Regions from separate parts of the Microbacterium limosum genome, predicted to be linked through region 1. Evidence: predicted binding sites of a transcription regulator. Region 1 holds the regulator's gene; each other region holds the start of a gene.
What was found. The regulator HrcA, encoded in region 1, represses chaperone genes, less so after heat shock. The targets are predictions, from matches to a motif close to TTNGCACTCGNNNNNNNCGAGTGCNAA.
Positions count from the first base shown of each region.

Region 2: groL (chaperonin GroEL) is a predicted target of HrcA. The motif match lies at 1,489-1,515, and genes of this name have one in related genera.
Region 3: groES (co-chaperone GroES) is a predicted target of HrcA. The motif match lies at 1,689-1,715, and genes of this name have one in related genera.

Region 1 is NZ_CP137080.1:1,176,673-1,182,775, reverse strand. Features, by position in the region: gene RYJ27_RS05750 (histidine triad nucleotide-binding protein) at 1-177, opposite strand, end outside; gene RYJ27_RS05745 (16S rRNA (uracil(1498)-N(3))-methyltransferase) at 201-938, opposite strand; gene dnaJ (molecular chaperone DnaJ) at 938-2,050, opposite strand; gene hrcA (heat-inducible transcriptional repressor HrcA) at 2,094-3,134, opposite strand; gene hemW (radical SAM family heme chaperone HemW) at 3,218-4,435, opposite strand; gene RYJ27_RS05725 (DUF1990 family protein) at 4,438-5,085, opposite strand; gene lepA (translation elongation factor 4) at 5,096-6,103, opposite strand, start outside.
Region 2 is NZ_CP137080.1:2,116,416-2,122,518, forward strand. Features, by position in the region: gene groL (chaperonin GroEL) at 1-1,454, opposite strand, end outside; gene RYJ27_RS10215 (DUF3048 domain-containing protein) at 1,584-2,651, opposite strand; gene RYJ27_RS10220 (cold-shock protein) at 2,727-2,930, opposite strand; gene RYJ27_RS10225 (LytR C-terminal domain-containing protein) at 3,081-3,704, opposite strand; gene RYJ27_RS10230 (DUF3263 domain-containing protein) at 3,804-4,061, opposite strand; gene RYJ27_RS10235 (DUF2332 domain-containing protein) at 4,089-5,075, opposite strand; gene msrB (peptide-methionine (R)-S-oxide reductase MsrB) at 5,153-5,554, shown strand; gene RYJ27_RS10245 (nitroreductase family protein) at 5,551-6,090, shown strand.
Region 3 is NZ_CP137080.1:2,247,518-2,253,620, reverse strand. Features, by position in the region: gene RYJ27_RS10845 (hypothetical protein) at 1-444, shown strand, start outside; gene RYJ27_RS10840 (THUMP-like domain-containing protein) at 463-1,653, opposite strand; gene groES (co-chaperone GroES) at 1,790-2,098, shown strand; gene rarD (EamA family transporter RarD) at 2,253-3,188, shown strand; gene RYJ27_RS10825 (ABC transporter substrate-binding protein) at 3,444-4,718, shown strand; gene RYJ27_RS10820 (hypothetical protein) at 4,991-5,917, shown strand; gene RYJ27_RS10815 (ABC transporter ATP-binding protein) at 5,962-6,103, opposite strand, start outside.

The DNA.
Region 1 (6,103 bases):
GCCCGCTGCGAGCTCGACGACGTTGCGGTACTCCTGCGACTTCGGGATGACGAGCACGTGCACGGGCGCCTGCGGCGCGATGTCGCGGATCGCGAAGGCGCCCTCGGTCTCGGCGATGATCTCTGCGGGGATCTCGCCTCGCAGGATACGGGTGAAGATCGAGGGTTCGTCGGACACCGTCCCAGTGTATCGAGGGCCCCTCACCAGCGTCCCAGCGCGGCCGACAGCACCGCGATCGCCGCGGGTCCGGCCGTGGACGTGCGTAGCACGCTCGCCCCCATCCTCACCGGCTCCGCGCCGGCCGCCTCGAACGCATCGATTTCGGCGCCGTCGATGCCGCCCTCCGGGCCGACCACCAGCAGGATGTCGCGTGCCTCGCCCCGCGGCCAGTCAAGCGCCGTCAGCGCTCGCTCGGCCGTCGGCTCGAGCAGGAGGACACGGGCGTCGGCGGCGCGCTCGATGACGCCGGGGGTCCCGAGCGGCGTGGCGACGGGCGGTATCCACGCGCGGTGGGCCTGTTTCGCGGCCTCGCGCGCGATGGTGCTCCATCGGGCGACGCCCTTGACGAGTTTCGGCCCCTGCCACCGCGACACGCTGCGGGACGCCTGCCACGGGACGATCTCATCGACCCCGAGCTCGGTGGCCGCCTGGACGGCGAGCTCGTCGCGGTCGCCCTTCGCGAGCGCCTGCACGAGCACGATCCGCGGTGCCGCGGCCGGCACGAGGGTGCGGTCGCGGACCCGCACGCGCACCTCCCGCGGCGCGACCGCCTCGCACACGCCGGTCAGCCACGCTCCGCGTCCGTCGCCGAGGGTGACCTCCTCCCCCACCCGCACGCGGCGGACAGCCGCCGCGTGGTGCGCCTCGTCGCCCGTGAGTGCGACCACGTCGCCGACATGCGCGGTCGAGGCCGCGTCGACGACGAAGTGCAGCGGCATCAGTGGTTCCGGAACCTGTCGCGCAGCTTCGCGAAGACGCCCTGGTGGAAGTGGGAGAGCGTCGGCGCGGGCGCCTTGGTGCGCTTGCGCAGCTCCTCGACGAGGGCCCGCTCCTTCGCGTCGAGGCGCGACGGCGTCACGACCTGCACGCCGACGCGCAGATCGCCGCGCTGGCTCCCGCGCAGCGGAGTGATGCCGCGCCCCTTGATCGTCAGGATGTCGCCCGACTGGACACCGGGGCGGATCTCCAGATCGACCGGGCCGTCGAGGCTCTCGATCGTCGTCTCGGTGCCGAGGATCGCATCGGGCATCGACACCTCGAGCGTCGCGAGCAGGTCGTCGCCGTCCCGGCTGAAGACGTCGTCGGCGGCCACGCTGACCTCTATGTACAGATCACCGTTGGGCCCTCCCGCGGGGCCGACCTCGCCGGAACCAGGCAGCTGCAGGCGCAGCCCCGTCTCCACACCCGCCGGGATGTCGATCGAGACGGTGCGCCGGGAGCGCACGCGGCCCTGACCCTGGCAGCTCGAGCAGGGGTACGGGATCGTCGTGCCGTACCCCTGGCACGTGGGGCACGGCACGTTCGTGACGACGTTGCCGAGCAGACTGCGCACCTGACGCTGGATGTGTCCCGCGCCGCGGCAGATGTCGCACGTGACGGGCTGCGTGCCGGGCTGGCAGCACGAGCCCTGGCAGGTCTCGCACAGCACGGCCGTGTCGACCTCGAGGTCGCGGTGCGTGCCGAAGACGACATCCCGAAGGTCGAGGTTCACTCGGACGAGGGCGTCCTGCCCGCGCTCCCGGCGCGAGCGCGGGCGCGCCGCGCGCGAGCCCCCGCCGCCCCCGCCGAAGAACGTCTCGAAGATGTCGCTGAAACCGCCGAAGCCCGCTCCGGCCCCGCCGAACGCGTCTCCGCCGGAGTCGTAGCGCTGGCGCTGCTCCGGATCGCTGAGCACGTCGTATGCGTGGGTGACGAGCTTGAAGCGCTCCGAGGCTTCCTCACCCGGGTTCACATCCGGGTGCAGCTCGCGCGCGAGGCGTCGGTACGCCTTCTTGATCTCGTCGGGTGACGCGTCTCTCGCCACGCCCAGGACGTCGTAATGGTCTGCCACATTCGCCTTTCTTCACGCCCCGTCGTGCGGGGCAGGGGTCGCCTCAGCGGCGGTTCTCGTCCTCGTCGAGCAGACGCGAGAGGTATCGCGCGACGGCCCGCGCCGAGGCGAGGTTGCTGGGATAGTCCATTCGGGTCGGTCCGAGCACGCCCACGCGTGCCACCGCCCCCGATGTCTCGTAGTCGCTCGTCACGACCGATGCTTCGCCGAGCCCCCACGGATCGTTCTCGCGGCCGATGCTGGCCGCGAGACCCTGGGTGTCGGCCACCATCTCCCCCATGAGCCGGAGGAGGGTGACCTGCTCCTCGATCGCCTCGAGGAGCGGGTAGATGCTGCCGCGGAAGTCGGATTCGCGGCGAGCGAGGTTGGCGGCTCCCGCCATGAGCAGGCGGTCCTGGCGGAACTCGTCCAGCTCCTCGGCGACCACATGGCAGAGGGAGAGCAGGGCCGCGTCCACTCCGACGGCCTCGGCCGTCCCGGCGGCGCGGAAGGCCTCGACCCGGTCGGCCGCTTCACGCACGGAGTGACCCACGATCAGCGCCGCCAGGCGCGCCCGCAGCGCGGGCAGGTCCTCGTCCTCAAGGGGCGCCGTGAGCGCGGCGATGCGCTGGGACACCCGGCCCGTGTCGGTCACGAGGACGATGAGCATGCGCGCGGGCGCGATCGCCACCAGCTCGACGTGGGTGACGTTGGCGCGTGCGAAGGACGGATACTGCACGATGGCCACCTGGCCGGTGAGCTGTGAGAGGACCCGGACCGTGCGGGCCAGGAGGTCGTCGAGGTCGCCCGGGTCGCCGAGGAAGTCCGTGATGGCGCTGCGCTGCGCGGGAGAGAGCGGCCGGATGTCGGCGAGGTGGTCGACGAAGACGCGGTAGCCCTTGTCCGTCGGCACCCGCCCGGAGGAGGTGTGAGGCGCCGCGATGAGCTCCTCGTCCTCCAGCTGGGCCATGTCGTTGCGGATCGTGGCGGCGGAGACCCCGAACGCGTGACGCTCGACGATCGACTTGCTGCCGACCGGTTCGTGGGTGGCGACGTAGTCCTGCACGATGGCGCGCAGGACCTGGAGCCCCCGTTCCGAGACCATGGCCTCTCCTCCCGTCCTGGCACTCTGGCAGATCGAGTGCCAATTCTACCGGTTCGCAGCGCGTGTGCTCCGGAAGGCGGCGCTCAGCCCGCCAGCGCGTGCACGACGGCGTCCGCCAGCAGCCGCCCGCGCAGGGTCAGCACGACCCTCCCGCGCACGGCGTCCTCGCCGGAGACGAGCCCGTCGGCGACGAGCCCCGCGACGGAGCGACGCGCGCCGGCATCCAGCATCTCGAGGGGAAGTCCCTCACGGATGCGGGAGGTGAGCAGCACCCGCTCGAGCTGTGTGGCGGCGGCATCCGGCCTCTCCCGCCCGGCCGCCGGCGAGGCGCCGGACTGCAGGCGCTGGGCGTAGGCCGCGGGATGCTTGACGTTCCACCAGCGCAGTCCTGCCACGTGGCTGTGGGCGCCGGGCCCCACGCCCCACCAGTCATCGCCGCGCCAGTAGGCGAGGTTGTGCCGCGAGCGGTGGGTGTCGTCCCGCGCCCAATTGCTCACCTCGTACCACCCGAAGCCCGCGTCGGCCAGGACGCGGTCGGCCAGTTCGTACATGTCGGCCTGCAGGTCGTCGTCGGGGGCGGCGAGCTCGCCCCGGCGGATGCGCCGCGCCAGCGCCGTCCCGTCCTCGACGATGAGGGCGTACGCCGACACGTGGTCGGGCGTGAGCTCCACCGCCTGCGACAGCGACGCCGCCCAGTCCGCGAGGCTCTCCCCGGGCGCGCCGTAGATGAGGTCGAGGCTGACGGCCAGGCCCGCCCCGCGCGCGGCTCCCACGGCGCGCGCGACGGCGGCGGGGTCGTGCGTGCGGTCGAGCGCCGCGAGCACGTGCGGCACGGCCGACTGCATGCCGATCGAGAGCCTCGTGACCCCCGCGGCGGCCAGCTCGTCTGCGACGACCTGCGTGACGGTGTCGGGGTTGGCCTCCACCGTGATCTCGGCGTTCGGCTGAACGCCGATGTGCGCGCGCACGTCCTCCAGCATCCGCGTGAGCGATCCGGCGGGCAGCAGCGTCGGCGTGCCGCCGCCGAAGAACACGGTGGATGCCGCACGCAGCGCGCCGGCGTCGGAGAGCACGCGCGCCGCCAGGCGCACCTCACGCCCCGCTTCGGAGGGGTAGTCCTCGGCGCTGGCACCGCGCAGCTCGCCGGCGGTGTACGTGTTGAAGTCGCAGTAGCCGCACCGCACCCGGCAGAAGGGGACGTGCAGGTACACGCCGAGGGCGCGGGTCGGGTCGAGAGGGAGGTCGCCCGGCAGGGCGCCGTCGACCGGTGCGGGATCGCCGAGCGGGAGGGGTCCGGCCACGGTCAGCCGGTCGTGTACATCGGCGAGATCGCGCGGACGTAGCCGTCGAAGAGCGCCCGCCGACGGCGTCGCACGAGGGGGCGGACGAGGCGGTACGCGAGCGCGACCGGCGCGTCGAACGCGCGCACCGTGAACCACACCTCGTCGTTGCCCCGCCACTCGATGAGGAACCACTCCTCACCGCTGACCACGGAGCCGCTCACGGTGCCGATCGTGAAGGCGATCCGCCGCGGCTCCTCGGTCACGGAGATGACGCGCAGCTCGGCATCCGCCCGCAGGCCCGCCACGCGCCCGTGCACCGTCACGGTCGTGCCCGCGCCGGCGAACGGTGTGCCTTCGGCGTCGAAGCGCTGCTCGGCCTCCGTACTGGCGGGGGCGACGGGGTTTCCCTCGTCGTCGAACCCCACCCCCGCGTACATGGGGCCGGATGCCGGGCGCACATCGCCCAGCTGCAGGCCGGCGCCCTTCTGGGCCGTCCACGACAGCAGGGCCTCGCCCGCGGAGGCGAAGCGCTCCTGACCCGATCCGATCCGGATCGTCCGCTCGGCGGCGATGCTGCGCTCCGGCGGATACTGCATCAGATCCGGTGAGTGCGTTGCGCCTACCGCCGCGTAATCGACGGTGTCGTCTCGGAAAGTCCCGCGCCGCATGCGCCCAACCCTACTTGGCGCCGGTCTCGACGTCGCCGGAGAGCGCGGCGATGAACGCCTCCTGCGGCACCTCGACGCGGCCCACCATCTTCATGCGCTTCTTGCCCTCCTTCTGCTTCTCGAGCAGCTTGCGCTTGCGGGTGATGTCGCCGCCGTAGCACTTGGCGAGCACGTCCTTGCGGATCGCGCGGATGTTCTCGCGGGCGATGATGCGCGCGCCGATCGCGGCCTGGATGGGCACCTCGAACTGCTGGCGCGGAATCAGCTTCTTCAGCCGCTCGGTCATGAGGAGCCCGTACGCGTACGCCTTGTCCCGGTGGACGATCGAGCTGAACGCGTCGACCTTCTCGCCCTGCAGGAGGATGTCGACCTTGACGAGGTCGGCCTCCTGCTCCCCCGCCGGCTCGTAGTCGAGGCTCGCATAGCCCTGCGTGCGCGACTTGAGCTGATCGAAGAAGTCGAACACGATCTCGCCGAGCGGCACGTTGTAGCGCAGCTCGACGCGGTCTTCGCTCAGGTAGTCCATCCCGAGCAGGGTCCCGCGGCGCGACTGGCACAGCTCCATGACCGTGCCCACGTAGTCCTTGGGCGTCAGGATGGCCGCCTTGACCACCGGCTCGGACACCGTCGCGACGCGGCCGTCGGGGTACTCGCTCGGATTGGTCACGATCACCTCGGCTCCGGTGTCGGTGACGACGCGATAGACCACGCTCGGTGCCGTCGTGATGAGGTCGAGGTCGAACTCGCGGGCGAGACGCTCGGTGACGATCTCGAGGTGGAGGAGGCCGAGGAATCCGCACCGGAATCCGAAGCCGAGAGCGACGGAGGTCTCGGGCTCGTAGACCAGGGCGGCATCCGAGAGCTTGAGCTTGTCGAGCGCCTCGCGCAGATCCGGGTAGTCGCTGCCGTCGATCGGATACAGGCCGGAGAAGACCATCGGCTTCGGGTCGGTGTACCCCGGCAGGGCCTCCTCGGCGGGCTTTCGTGCGGTCGTGACCGTGTCGCCGACCTTCGACTG
Region 2 (6,103 bases), 940 kb from region 1:
TCACCGTACTCGCCGGTCGCGGCGTTCAGGCCGAAGCCGGGCTCCAGCTCCGCGACCTTGTTGGCCACGACGCCCGGCTCGAGACCGGCGTTGAGCGCGATCTGCTTGAGCGGCGCCTCGATCGCGACGCGAACGATGTTCGCACCGGTCGCCTCGTCGCCCGTGAGCTCGAGGCCCTCGAACGCGATCTTGCCGGCCTGGATGAGCGCGACGCCACCACCGGGGACGATGCCCTCCTCGACAGCCGCCTTCGCGTTGCGCACGGCGTCCTCGATGCGGTGCTTGCGCTCCTTGAGCTCGACCTCGGTGGCCGCGCCCGCCTTGATAACGGCAACGCCGCCGGCGAGCTTGGCGAGGCGCTCCTGCAGCTTCTCGCGGTCGTAGTCGCTGTCGGTGTTCTCGATCTCGCGACGGATCTGGGTCACGCGACCCTCGATCTGCGACGAGTCGCCGGCACCCTCGACGATGGTGGTCTCGTCCTTGGTGATGATGACCTTGCGGGCACGGCCGAGCAGGTCGAGGGTGGCGTTCTCGAGCTTGAGGCCGACCTCCTCGGTGATGACCTGGCCACCCGTGAGGATCGCGATGTCCTGCAACTGCGCCTTGCGACGGTCGCCGAAGCCGGGGGCCTTGACGGCGGCCGACTTGAAGATGCCGCGGATCTTGTTCAGCACCAGGGTCGCGAGAGCTTCGCCCTCGACGTCCTCGGCGATGATGAGGAGCTCCTTGCCCTCCTGGATCACCTTGTCGACGATCGGGAGAAGATCCTTGATGTTCGAGATCTTCTGGTTCGCGATGAGGATGTAGGGCTCCTCGAAGACCGCTTCCTGACGCTCGGGGTCGGTGACGAAGTAGGGGTTGATGTAGCCCTTGTCGAACCGCATGCCCTCGGTCAGCTCGAGCTCGGTGCCGAACGTGTTCGACTCCTCGACCGTGACGACGCCTTCCTTGCCGACCTTGTCGATCGCCTCGGCGATGAGCTCGCCGATCGTCGGGTCAGCGGCCGAGATCGAGGCGGTCGCCGCGATCTGCTCCTTGGACTCGACCTCCTTGGCGCCCTCGAGCAGCTGGTCGGTGATGGCCTTGACGGCCTTCTCGATGCCGCGCTTGAGCGAGATGGGGTCGGCGCCGGCCGCGACGTTGCGCAGGCCTTCGCGCACGAGAGCCTGGGCGAGAACGGTGGCGGTGGTGGTGCCGTCACCCGCGACGTCGTCGGTCTTCTTGGCGACCTCCTTGACCAGCTCGGCGCCGATCTTCTCGTAGGGGTCGTCGAGCTCGATCTCCTTGGCGATCGACACGCCGTCGTTCGTGATGGTGGGGGCGCCCCACTTCTTCTCGAGCACGACGTTGCGACCGCGCGGGCCGAGCGTCACCTTGACGGCGTCGGCGAGGATGTTCAGGCCGCGCTCGAGGCCGCGACGGGCCTCTTCGTCGAAAGCGATGATCTTTGCCATGTGTGTGTCGTCCCTCCCGGACGTAGGTTTGGGTTTAGCACTCCGACAATGGGAGTGCTAATCACATTCTGGCACTCGCCCCGGGAGAGTGCAAGCCGCATGACGGCGGGCGACCGGATGCCGCGCCGCTCAGCGCACCGACACCGAACCGCCCGACCCGGTCGGCACGAGCTCGACCCACGTCGCACCGGGCGCGAGGTGGATGGCGACGCCGTGGGCGTTGGTCAGCTGGATGGGCGCCTCGCGGGAGGGCTTCGTCCACGTCGCCTCCAGCACCTTGCCGCCCGTGGCGATCCACGCGGCGCCCGAGCCGATCATGACGGTGCGCGGGATTTCTCCGTACGCCCAGTCGATGTCGACCGCGACCACGACCACGTTCGTCGCCGACAGCGGCGCGCCGGAGGAGTCGGTGTCGGTGGCCTCGTTCTGGCCGCGCAGGTAGCGACCGCTGCCGGCATCCCACTGCCACTGCCTGCTCTGGCGCGGCGAGAACGACAGGTCGAACCCGGCCGAGGAACGCCCGTAGGCCGCCGCCGACGCGGCGAGGGGCATCGAGGTGAAGGCGAACTGCGGCGCCGGCGCCGGGATCTGCGCATAGGCCTGCACCAGCTCGCGCGCGCTGACGATGACGTTGTGGGGTGCGGCCTTTCCGCTCGTGCGATGCATGAAGCGATCGTCGGCGCCACCGTGGATGGCGTTGTGCACCGAGGTCGCGAGCATCATGTCGACGAACCGCTGCTGCCCGCCCGAGTAGGCGATGACGCCACCGAGCGGCTCGACGATGTCGGGATCCATGGGACGGATGCTGCGGACCGGGCCGATCTCGTCGGGGATGTCGGAGGACCACACCGCAACGTAGCGGGTGAGACCACCCTCGACGAGCTCCTCGAAGACGACGTCGGCGCGCTCCAGCCCCACCTGGGGCCGCGCCGCGGGGTGGTTGTCGATCTTCGCCGAGAGGGCGGGGCCCGCGACGCCGCCCGCGGGCACCGGGGTGCCGCGCAGCGGATGCGGGACCGTCTGCGGCGCCTCAGGCGCCGGCTCGACCGTTGCGGTGGGAGTCGGCGCCGGCGGCACCGTCGTCGCGATGGGAACGGGCGCAGCGTCGGAGGACGCGGCGCATCCGGCGAGCGCCATTGCGGCCATCGCGAGCACGGCGGCCCCGAGGCGGGCGCGGCGGCGCGCGGCGATCGTCATGCGCGACAGACTATGGCCGGTGCAGCGCGCCGCCGTGGCGACACGACGCACGCGGCGAGGGCCGCGGGCGTCGGGTCAGACGACCCGCACCGACTCGGCCTGCGGGCCCTTCTGCCCGGCGCCGACGGTGAACTCCACCTGCTGCCCCTCTTCGAGCACCCGGAATCCGGTCATGTCGATGTTGGAGTAGTGGACGAAGACGTCCTGTCCACCCTCGGCGACGGTGATGAACCCGTACCCCTTCTCGGCGTTGAACCACTTGACGGTGCCCTGGGCCATGCGTGCGCTCCTGTTACTGCGGGGTGAGACACAGCCATGCTAACCACGCGGAACGACGCGGATCCGGCGCTCGGGCAACTGTTGACACAGGGGCCGCGAACTCTTAATCGGACGGAAACACGCCGCTGCCACGGCGCGCGCGGAGGCGCTCTACGGTGCGGTGTCCGAGCCGCCCTCGGTGCCGTCCTGGATCTCGGTGCCGTCCTCGATCTCGGTGCCGTCGTCGCTCTCGGCGGCCGCCGTGCGGTCGGTTCCGACGATCACCGTCAGCTGCGTCGCGGGCGTTCCCGGAAGCGGATACTCGGGGTCGAGCACGACGTCGGCGGCCCCCAGGATGCCGGCGAGACCGCGTGCGGCGGCCTCGGCCTCCGCCGCCGCGTAGTAGACGGTCGTGGTGGGGAACTCCCGGTCCCCGGCGTTGCTCGCGAGCACCCCCGATTCGGGCCAGCCCTGGGCGACGAGCTCATCCTTCACCCGGGTCGCGAGGCCGGCCTCCGGCGTGCCGTTGAGCACGAGCACCGTGTACGAGGTGTCGACGACGGGCGCGACGGTGTCGACCGGCGCCGCGGTCGGCGCGGGCTCGGGGAACAGGACGATGCGCCCCTGCGCGACGAGCGAGGCGAAGATGCCGGCGCCGATCAGGACGACCGTCGCGACGGCCGCCCAGAGGAACAGGCCGGGGCCGCCGAAGCGCGGGTTCTCGGCCCGGTGCGCACCGACGCGTCCGCGGGAGGGCGGGATGTCGTCGAAACGGTCGGCAGGGGACGGGGACACCAGAGCATGCTACCGGGGGGGGCGCCCGCGAGTCCCGTCACGGGCAGGCGGAAGCGGTCAGCGGGTGACGGTCAGCGGGTGACGGCCAACGGGTGACGGTCAGCGGGTGACGGCCCGCTCGCGGGCGGCGCGCTCCGCCGCGCGCCGATCGTGGATGCGGCGGAGCCGGCCGACGAGCAGCGGATCGTGGGCGAGGGCCTCGGCGGTGTCGATCAGGCGTCCGAGCAGCTGGTAGTACCGGGCGGGCGTCAGACCGAGCTGGCTGCGGATCGCCTCCTCCTTCGCGCCCGCGTGGCGGCGCCAGTCGGCCTCGAAGTCGAGGATCGCGCGCTGCTGATCTGTCAGCTCTTCAGCCATGCCTTCACGGTACGCCGGGATCCGCCGTCAGGACGCGCGCCACTCCAGCCACGCCCCGAGCGGGTCGCACTCCGCAACCACCTGCCCGTCGAGCGTCAGGTGGAAGCCCGATGCCGCGGCGCCCGTCGACGCCTGCGGCGCGCCCGACATGCCGGCCGGATGGATCGACACCCAGCGCACGTCCCGCTCGGTCAACGCCCGCCGGAGCCGCTCCCTCCCGGCGCGCGGCACGTGCGGAAGGAGCCCGGGGGTCGTGACGACGATGCTCGCGTCGGGCGCCGCGCGGCGCGCATCGGCGATCGCATCGTCGAGGGTCGCCGGGTCGGCGGCGTCGCCGACGATCATACGCGGCGGGTCGGCAGCCGCGACATCCAGCGCGGCGGCGATGCGCTCGGCGCGCCCGTCCTCCCCCGGCCAGACGAGCGCCTCGAGGAAGGCGCGATCGGCGGCATCCCGCGCGTCGAGAGGCGCGAGGTCCACGCCCACGCGGGTGAGCACGCGCGGCAGCGTGAGCTCCCCGCCGCCCGCACCGCGCATCTCGGACGCGAGCACGACTGCGGCCGACCCTTCGACCGGATCGAGCCGCACGTCGCGCGTGCCCCAGAAGCGGTAGGAGTACCTGTCCGGATACAGGCACAGCCCCGCAGAGGCGCCCAGCTCGACGAGCGCGACCGGCCCCGGCACGAGCGAGAGCGCCGCGACCAGCGGCGCGCAGCGCAGCGGCTCGTTCGTCTGCAACGAGAGGGCGGATGCCTCGGCCACGAGCCGATCGCCATGCTCGCGCAGCCACCGCCGGAGCCCCACCCACGGCCCCACCGGCGCGCCCTGCATGCGCGCGACGGCGAAGACGAGGGGTGGCTGGCGACGGGTGGCCGGTATGCGGGCCAGCAGGGCCGCCGTCTCCGGGTCCTGCGCGATCCCGCGCGCCCAGTCCTCGTACACGTCCGAACGCCCGCGCGCCTCGTCATCGGCGAACCGCGCGTACCGCTCGATGACCGCTGCCGCGTCGTCCATAACGCCATTCAACCGCGGACGCGCCCGCACGCCGCCCAACCGCGGTTGAATAGAGGGGATCTACCCGAGGAGGACCAATGTCGTACAGCGTCGACAAGACCGACGACCAGTGGCGCGAGGAACTGAGCGCCGACCGTTACGCCGTGCTGCGGGAGGCCGCCACCGAGCGCCCCTGGACCGGCGAACTGCTCGACGAGCACCGCGCTGGGCTCTACACGTGCGCCGCGTGCGGCGTCGAGCTCTTCCAGAGCGGAACGAAGTTCGACTCCGGCTGCGGCTGGCCGAGCTTCTACGAGTCGATCCGCCCCGACGCCGTGGAGCTGATCGAGGACACCAGCCACGGCATGGTGCGTACCGAGGTGCGTTGCGCGGCGTGCGGCTCGCACCTGGGGCACGTCTTCCCCGACGGCTTCGGCACCCCCACGGGCGACCGTTACTGCATGAACTCCCTCGCGCTCGGATTCGCCCCCGAGAAGTGAGCGCGCGCGAGGCGGCTCTGAGCCGCCGGTCCTTCTCGAAGGTGACCGACGACGCGCCGGGCCACGACGAGCTGCTCTCGCTCGTCGCCGCGGCCGGGCGCGTTGCCGATCACTCCGGGCTGACCCCGTGGCGGCTGATCGAGCTGCGCGGCGACGACCGCCTCGTGCTGGGACGCGCGATCAACAAGGCGGAGGGCGAGAAGGGGGCCTCGTCCAAGCCCCTCCGCGCTCCCCTGCTGATCGCGGTCGTCGCGAGCATCCGCCCGAAGCACAAGGTGCCCGAATGGGAGCAGGAGGCCGTCGCGTCCGGCGTCGCCCACATGTTGAGCCTTCTGCTCGACGAGGCCGGATGGGGCGTCATCTGGCGCACCGGCGGCTACACCCGGTCCAAGGCCATCAAGAAGGCGCACGGGCTGAAGAAGAACGAGCTGCTTCTCGGGTGGCTGTACGTCGGCGGCAAGCCTCCCCGGTCGAGAGAGGGCCACCCGCGGCGCATCGATCCGGAGCGCTTCCTCTCGCGGATGCCGAGCCGGTAGCACACCGCAACCG
Region 3 (6,103 bases), 1.1 Mb from region 1:
AACGCGAGCCCGGTCCCCGCGGAGGGGGCCGCTCCGCCGCCCGCGCGCTTCACCGAGCCGGCCATCCCCTTCGCGCCGCCGGTCCTCCCGCACGGGCCGTCCCCCCAGGGCGAGGATGACGAGGCGAGGGAGACCGGTCCCGTCCCCTTCCTCGACCGCCGCATCCCCTTCGGACCCTGGGACCCGCCCGCCCCCGCGAAGGACCGGCGGCGCCTCGCGGGGTGGGCGCTCGTCATCGCCGTGGTCGGCCTCGCGGCCTCGTTGTTCGTCGGCTGGGGTTTTCCGATCGGCGTCGTCGCGGTCGTCGTGGCGGCGATGGCCCTGCGCCGCCCCGAAGAGGGACGCCAGGCCGCGGCGTGGGCGCTGGCGCTCGGCATCCTCTCGATCATCTACAGCGCGATCTGGATCGTCTGGGCGGCGATGCAGGCCGATCTCTTCGCCTGACGCGGGCGGGGCCGTGCGTCAGACGCGATCGGCGAGGATCGCCAGGCGACCGCCGCCCGCACGCGTGAGCAGCAGCGTCGCCGACTCCGGCCCCTGCAGGCGCAGCCTCGTGCGCAGCACCGCGGGATCCACGTCGACGCCGCGCTTCTTGATCTCGAGTGTGCCGATGCCTCGCTCGCGGAGGGCGCGGGCGATCTTCTTCGTGTCGGTCGGGAGCACCTCCCGCACGCGGAAGGTCGATACGAACGGGCTCGTGAGGGCAGCGTCGCCGGTGAGGTAGGCGATCCCGGGTGCGATCGGCCCGGCCTGCAGCGATCGCGCGACGTCGCCGATGAGGCGGGCGCGGATGACGGAGCCCGCCGGTTCGTGCACGAACGCCCCGAGCGCGCTGACGTCTTCGTCGGGGGCATCGTGCTCGGCGGTCAGTTCGTGCGCGCCGCCGTCGGTCAGCACCACGGCGGCGCGACCGATACCTGGCCGGGCGAGCTCCCTCGACCACAGCACGAGCTCGATCGTGGAGCCGTCGACGGTGATCCACTGCGCCTCGGCGCCCACCGGGATGAGGTCCCGGTCCAGACCCGGACCGAGCTTGATGCCGGTCGCCCGGCGCTCCGCCACCTCGAACGCCCACGACAGCGTGGGCGAGTACTCGTCGGGGTCGCTCAGGCGGGTCGTCTCGGTACGGCCCGCGGTGCGGCGGGCGGGGTCCAGCCACACGCCCACCTCGGGCCCGAGGTCGATCGAATCGGCGAGGGCGTTCGAGACCCGGGCGGTTTCCCCGAACGGCGCGAGGTTGAAGGCCGCGAGGGCGGCCGTGACCTCGTCCGCCTCGACGGCGTGGACGTCCAGCCCGAGCCCGGCGGCGCCCAAGGCGTCGCCCCCGATCCCGCATCCGAGGTCGGCGACGGAGGCGATCCCGGCGTCGCGGAAGCGCCGGGCGTGCAGGGTGGAGACCGACAGGCGCGTGGACTGCTCGAGGCCGGCGCGGGTGAACAGCATCCGCGCCGCGAGGTCGCCGAACTTCGCACGGGCACGCCGCCGCAGACGCGACTGGCCGACGACGGCCGAGACGAGGTCGGGGGAGTGGCCCGCGGCGCGCAGTCGGGTGACCTCGCGCGCCACGTCGGCGGCCGATTCCACCGGCGGCGTCGCGTCGAGCAGCCGCAGGCCCTCGGGGGTCAGCAGGGCCGTGAGCTCCGACATCTCCACCCGCACCACCCTACGGCGGGCGACGCCGTCATCCGCTGGCACTCGCGTTGCGGGAGTGCCAGCGGATGCCTACACTGTCATTAGCACTCTCGCAGCGAGGTTGCTAATGAGTCTTGGATCAAGAAAGAGGTAGACCGTGACGGTTTCCACTCAGGTTTCCATCAAGCCGCTCGAGGACCGCATCGTCATCCGCCAGGTCGAGGCGGAGCAGACGACGGCCTCCGGCCTGGTCATCCCCGACACCGCGAAGGAGAAGCCCCAAGAGGGCGAGGTCGTCGCGGTGGGCCCCGGCCGCATCGATGACAACGGCAACCGCGTTCCGCTCGATGTCGCCGTCGGTGACCGCGTGATCTACAGCAAGTACGGCGGAACCGAGGTCAAGTTCGGCGCCGACGAGTTCCTCGTGCTCTCGGCCCGCGACGTGCTCGCGGTCGTCGTTCGCTGAGCGACGCACACCACCGAAGGACCCGGATGCCGCGGCATCCGGGTCCTTCGTCGTTTGCGGGTGCGCCGGGGTGTCGCGACCGGGTCCTCCCGCTGAGTGAGCGGGGGCACGCGGCGTCCCGAGCCGGACGTCGCTCCGGCGGTAGGCTGAGCCGGTGAACCACGCGCCCGATCCCGCCCGGGAGCGTGCTCTCGGCGGGGTGTACGCCTTCACGGCGTACCTGCTCTGGGGATTCCTGCCGCTGTACTTCCTCACCCTGGCCCCGACGGGCCCGTGGGAGATCGTCGCGTGGCGCATCCTGCTCTCGCTGGTCTTCTGCGCCGTGCTCCTGAGCGTGACCCGCTCCTGGGGAGCGTTCGGGCGCATCATCCGCCAGCCCCGCCTGCTGCTGTGGACGGCGCTCGCGGGAGCCGTCATCTACGTCAACTGGCAGGTGTTCCTCATCGCGACCCTGTCCGGGCACGTGATCGAGACGAGCCTGGGGTATTTCATCAACCCCATCTTCACCGTCATCCTGGGCGTTCTCGTCCTGCGCGAGAGCCTCCGGATGACGCAGTGGATCGCGATCGGCATCAGCGCCCTCGCCGTTGGCGTCATCGTCGTCGGGTACGGCACCTTCCCGTGGATAGCCCTGACCCTCGCGGCATCCTTCGGCGTCTACGGCCTCGTCAAGAAGCAGATCGGCCCTCGCGTGGACGCGGTCAGCGGACTCACCCTGGAGTCGTTCTGGCTCGCGCCGGTCGCGATCGGGCAGCTGGTCGCGGTCTCGTTCGCATCCGGCCTCACCTTCGGCACGGCCGGTGTGTGGAACGCGGTGCTGCTCTCGCTGGCAGGGGTTGCGACGGCGACACCGCTGCTGTTCTTCGCTGCCGGTGCGCGGCGGGTGCCCCTGACCGTCATCGGGCTGCTCCAGTTCATCGCCCCGATCATGCAGTTCATCACCGGCGCGTGGATCCTCGGAGAGCCGATGCCGCTCGAGCGGTGGATCGGCTTCGGCCTGGTGTGGGTCGCCCTGTCGGTCCTGACGATCGATCAGCTGCTGTACTCGCGCCGCCACAGGGGCGTCTCGGACGTCGCCCCGATCACCTGACTGGCGAAGCGGGCGGGGCCCACGCGGGCGGATGCGGTTCTGCGTACCAGGTACCGGCATCCGCGGCACCGGGTCCGACGCCGTCGTCTCGCCGGGGTGATTTCGGGCTGATGAGACGGCCGTTATCGTGCCGTGACCATCTCGTGACACATCGTTAACGCACCGCAACGTTGGAACGCGGGTCCCGCGCTTAGGGTGAGATCCACGAGGTCGGCGCCAGGGCCGGCCCAGCGTTCGTTTACAGCAAGGAGCACTATGAGCGTCTTCTCCCGTTCGCGCGGAAAGGTCGTCGGTGGCATCGCCGTCGTCGGCGTCGGCGCGCTCTTCCTCGCGGGTTGTGCCGGCAGCGGCGGCGACACCGAATCGTCCGCCCCGGCAGCCGAAGCCGGAGAGGAGATGACCCTCACGATCGGAACGGCACTGCCCCAGACGGGCAACCTCGCCTTCCTCGGCCCGCCGGAGGAGGCCGGTGTGGCCTACGCGACGGCCCAGATCAACGAGGCCACGGCCGACACGGGCCTGACCCTCGACGTCATCTACGGCGACTCGGGCGACACCGACAACAAGGCCTACGAGACCGAGATCCCGCGTCTGCTCGGTGAGGGCGTGTCCGCCATCATCGGCGCCGCGTCGTCGGGCACCTCGCTGCAGTTCATCGACCAGGTCGTGGGTGCCGGCGTCATCCAGTTCTCGCCCGCCAACACCTCGGACGTGTTCACGACCTACGACGACAACGGGCTGTACTTCCGCACGGCGCCCTCGGACGTCCTGCAGGGCGAGGTGCTCGGAAACCTCATCGCCGAGGACGGCAACCAGACGCTCGGCATGATCGTGCTGAACGACTCGTACGGGACCGGTCTCGCCGGCTACGTCACCGAGGCCTTCGAGGCCGCGGGCGGCGAGGTCGTCGCGGCGCCCACCTACAACACGGGTGACACGTCGTTCGACGCTCAGATCAGCGAGGTCGTCGCGGCCGCCCCCGACGCGATCGCGCTGATCACGTTCGAGGAGGTCACGACGATCCTGCCGAGCCTGTTCGGTCAGATCCCCAGCGACAAGCTCTACTTCGTCGACGGCAACCTGTCGAACTTCGGCGATCAGTTCCCCGCGGGCTCGCTCACGGGCGCGAAGGGCACGCTGCCGGGTCTGACGATCGACTCCATCGCCGCCTTCACGGATGAGCTGGACGCGTTCCTGGAGGCCGAGGGCATCGCCGCGCTCGAGGAGTACAGCTACGCGGCCGAGTCCTACGACGCCACTATCCTGCTGGCGCTCGCCTCGCTCGCGGCCGGCTCGACCGACAGCGCCGCGATCGCGGAGAAGCTCGTCGAGGTCTCCGGCGGCTCCGGCGACGGAGAGTCCTGCTCCAGCTACGCGGAGTGCGCCGAGATCATCCTCGGCGGCGGCGTCGCCGACTACGACGGCGTCTCCGGTCCGATCACCTTCGACGAGGTCGGCGACCCGACCGAGGCGTCGATCGGCATCTACGAGTTCGGCGACGACAACACCTACGCGGCCTACGAGGGCTGATCCCTCCACCCGCAACGGCAGCGGCCCCGGTTCTTCGGAAGCGGGGCCGCTGTTTGTCGGTGGCGGCGGCTCAGGGGCGGCGCAGCGTGACAACACTCCGGACGCTTTCGCCGCGTCGGCGGGGCTGCAGGGCTGGGAGAGCCCGTGCGGCGCGAGACCTCCGGAGTATTGTCCCGAACCGGCCCTCCTCCCCGCTCCCGTGATCCGGGCCGCCGTCCCCGGATGACGTCACCGCGGCGTCCGGGCCCGCGGTTGCCGCGGAGGCTGGGGCGATGCTCGCGCTGGATCCCGATCGCGTCTACTGCCACGCCGACCTGAAGGCGCAGGGTCTCTCGCAGGCCCGCATCGCCGCGATGGTGCGGGGTGAGCGGCTGCTGCGGCCGCGGCAGGGCCTCTATCTGAGCCCCGCGTCCTCGGCCTCGGCCACGACCGCAGCCGCGGCCGGGGGACGTCTCGCGTGCACGAGCCTGCTCGCGGAGCGCGGGGTCTTCGTCCTCGACCGCGGCGACGTGCACGTTCAGGTGCCGCCACACACGACCCGCCTGCGACCGACACCCGGTGTGCGCCTCCACTGGGCCCCGCTGCGCCGAACTCCGCCCCCGCGATCGCTCCGCGTGGAGGTGTTCGATGCGCTGCTCCAAGCCACGATCTGCCAGACGCCTCGGGCGGCGATCGCCACTCTCGACAGCGCCGTGAACCTCGGACTCGTCGACGAGGAGGGCCTGGACGAGTTGTTCCGGCTCGTTCCCCGGCGGCGTCGCGGTCTGCGCGCACTCGTGGACGGCCGGTGCGAGTCGGGGCCGGAGACATTTGTCCGCCTCCTCCTCCGCGCTCTGGGGCTGAGCTTCGAGTGCCAGGTCTGGATCGACGGCGTCGGCCGCGTCGACTTCGTCGTCGAGGGGTGGCTCGTCATCCAATGCGACAGCCGTGCACACCATGGAGGATGGCAAGCGCAGGTCGCGGATCGGCGGCGGGACCTCGCTCTGGCCGCGCGCGGCTACGCCAGCATCCGCCCGGTGGCGGCGGACATCTTCGCCGATGCGCCCGCGCTCGGCCGGGTCATCGTCGCCATGCTCCAGAAGATCGGTCCCCGGACGGACAACACTCCGGCAGCACCGGCGCGTCGGGCCCGATCACGTCGCATGGGGGCTGATCCGCGGCGTCCTTCCGGAATGTTGTCCAGCACCGGGAACGGCTGATGACCGGATGCCCGGATTCGGGTCGTCGGCCTGCTGACGCGCCGTCAGGCGCCGAGGGTGCCCAGGTACAGCTCGGTGACCTTCGGGTCGGCCAGCAGCTCGCGCCCCGTGCCGGTGTAGGCGTCGCGGCCCTGGTCGAGCACATAGCCCCGGTCGCAGATCTGCAGGCAGCGCCGCGCGTTCTGC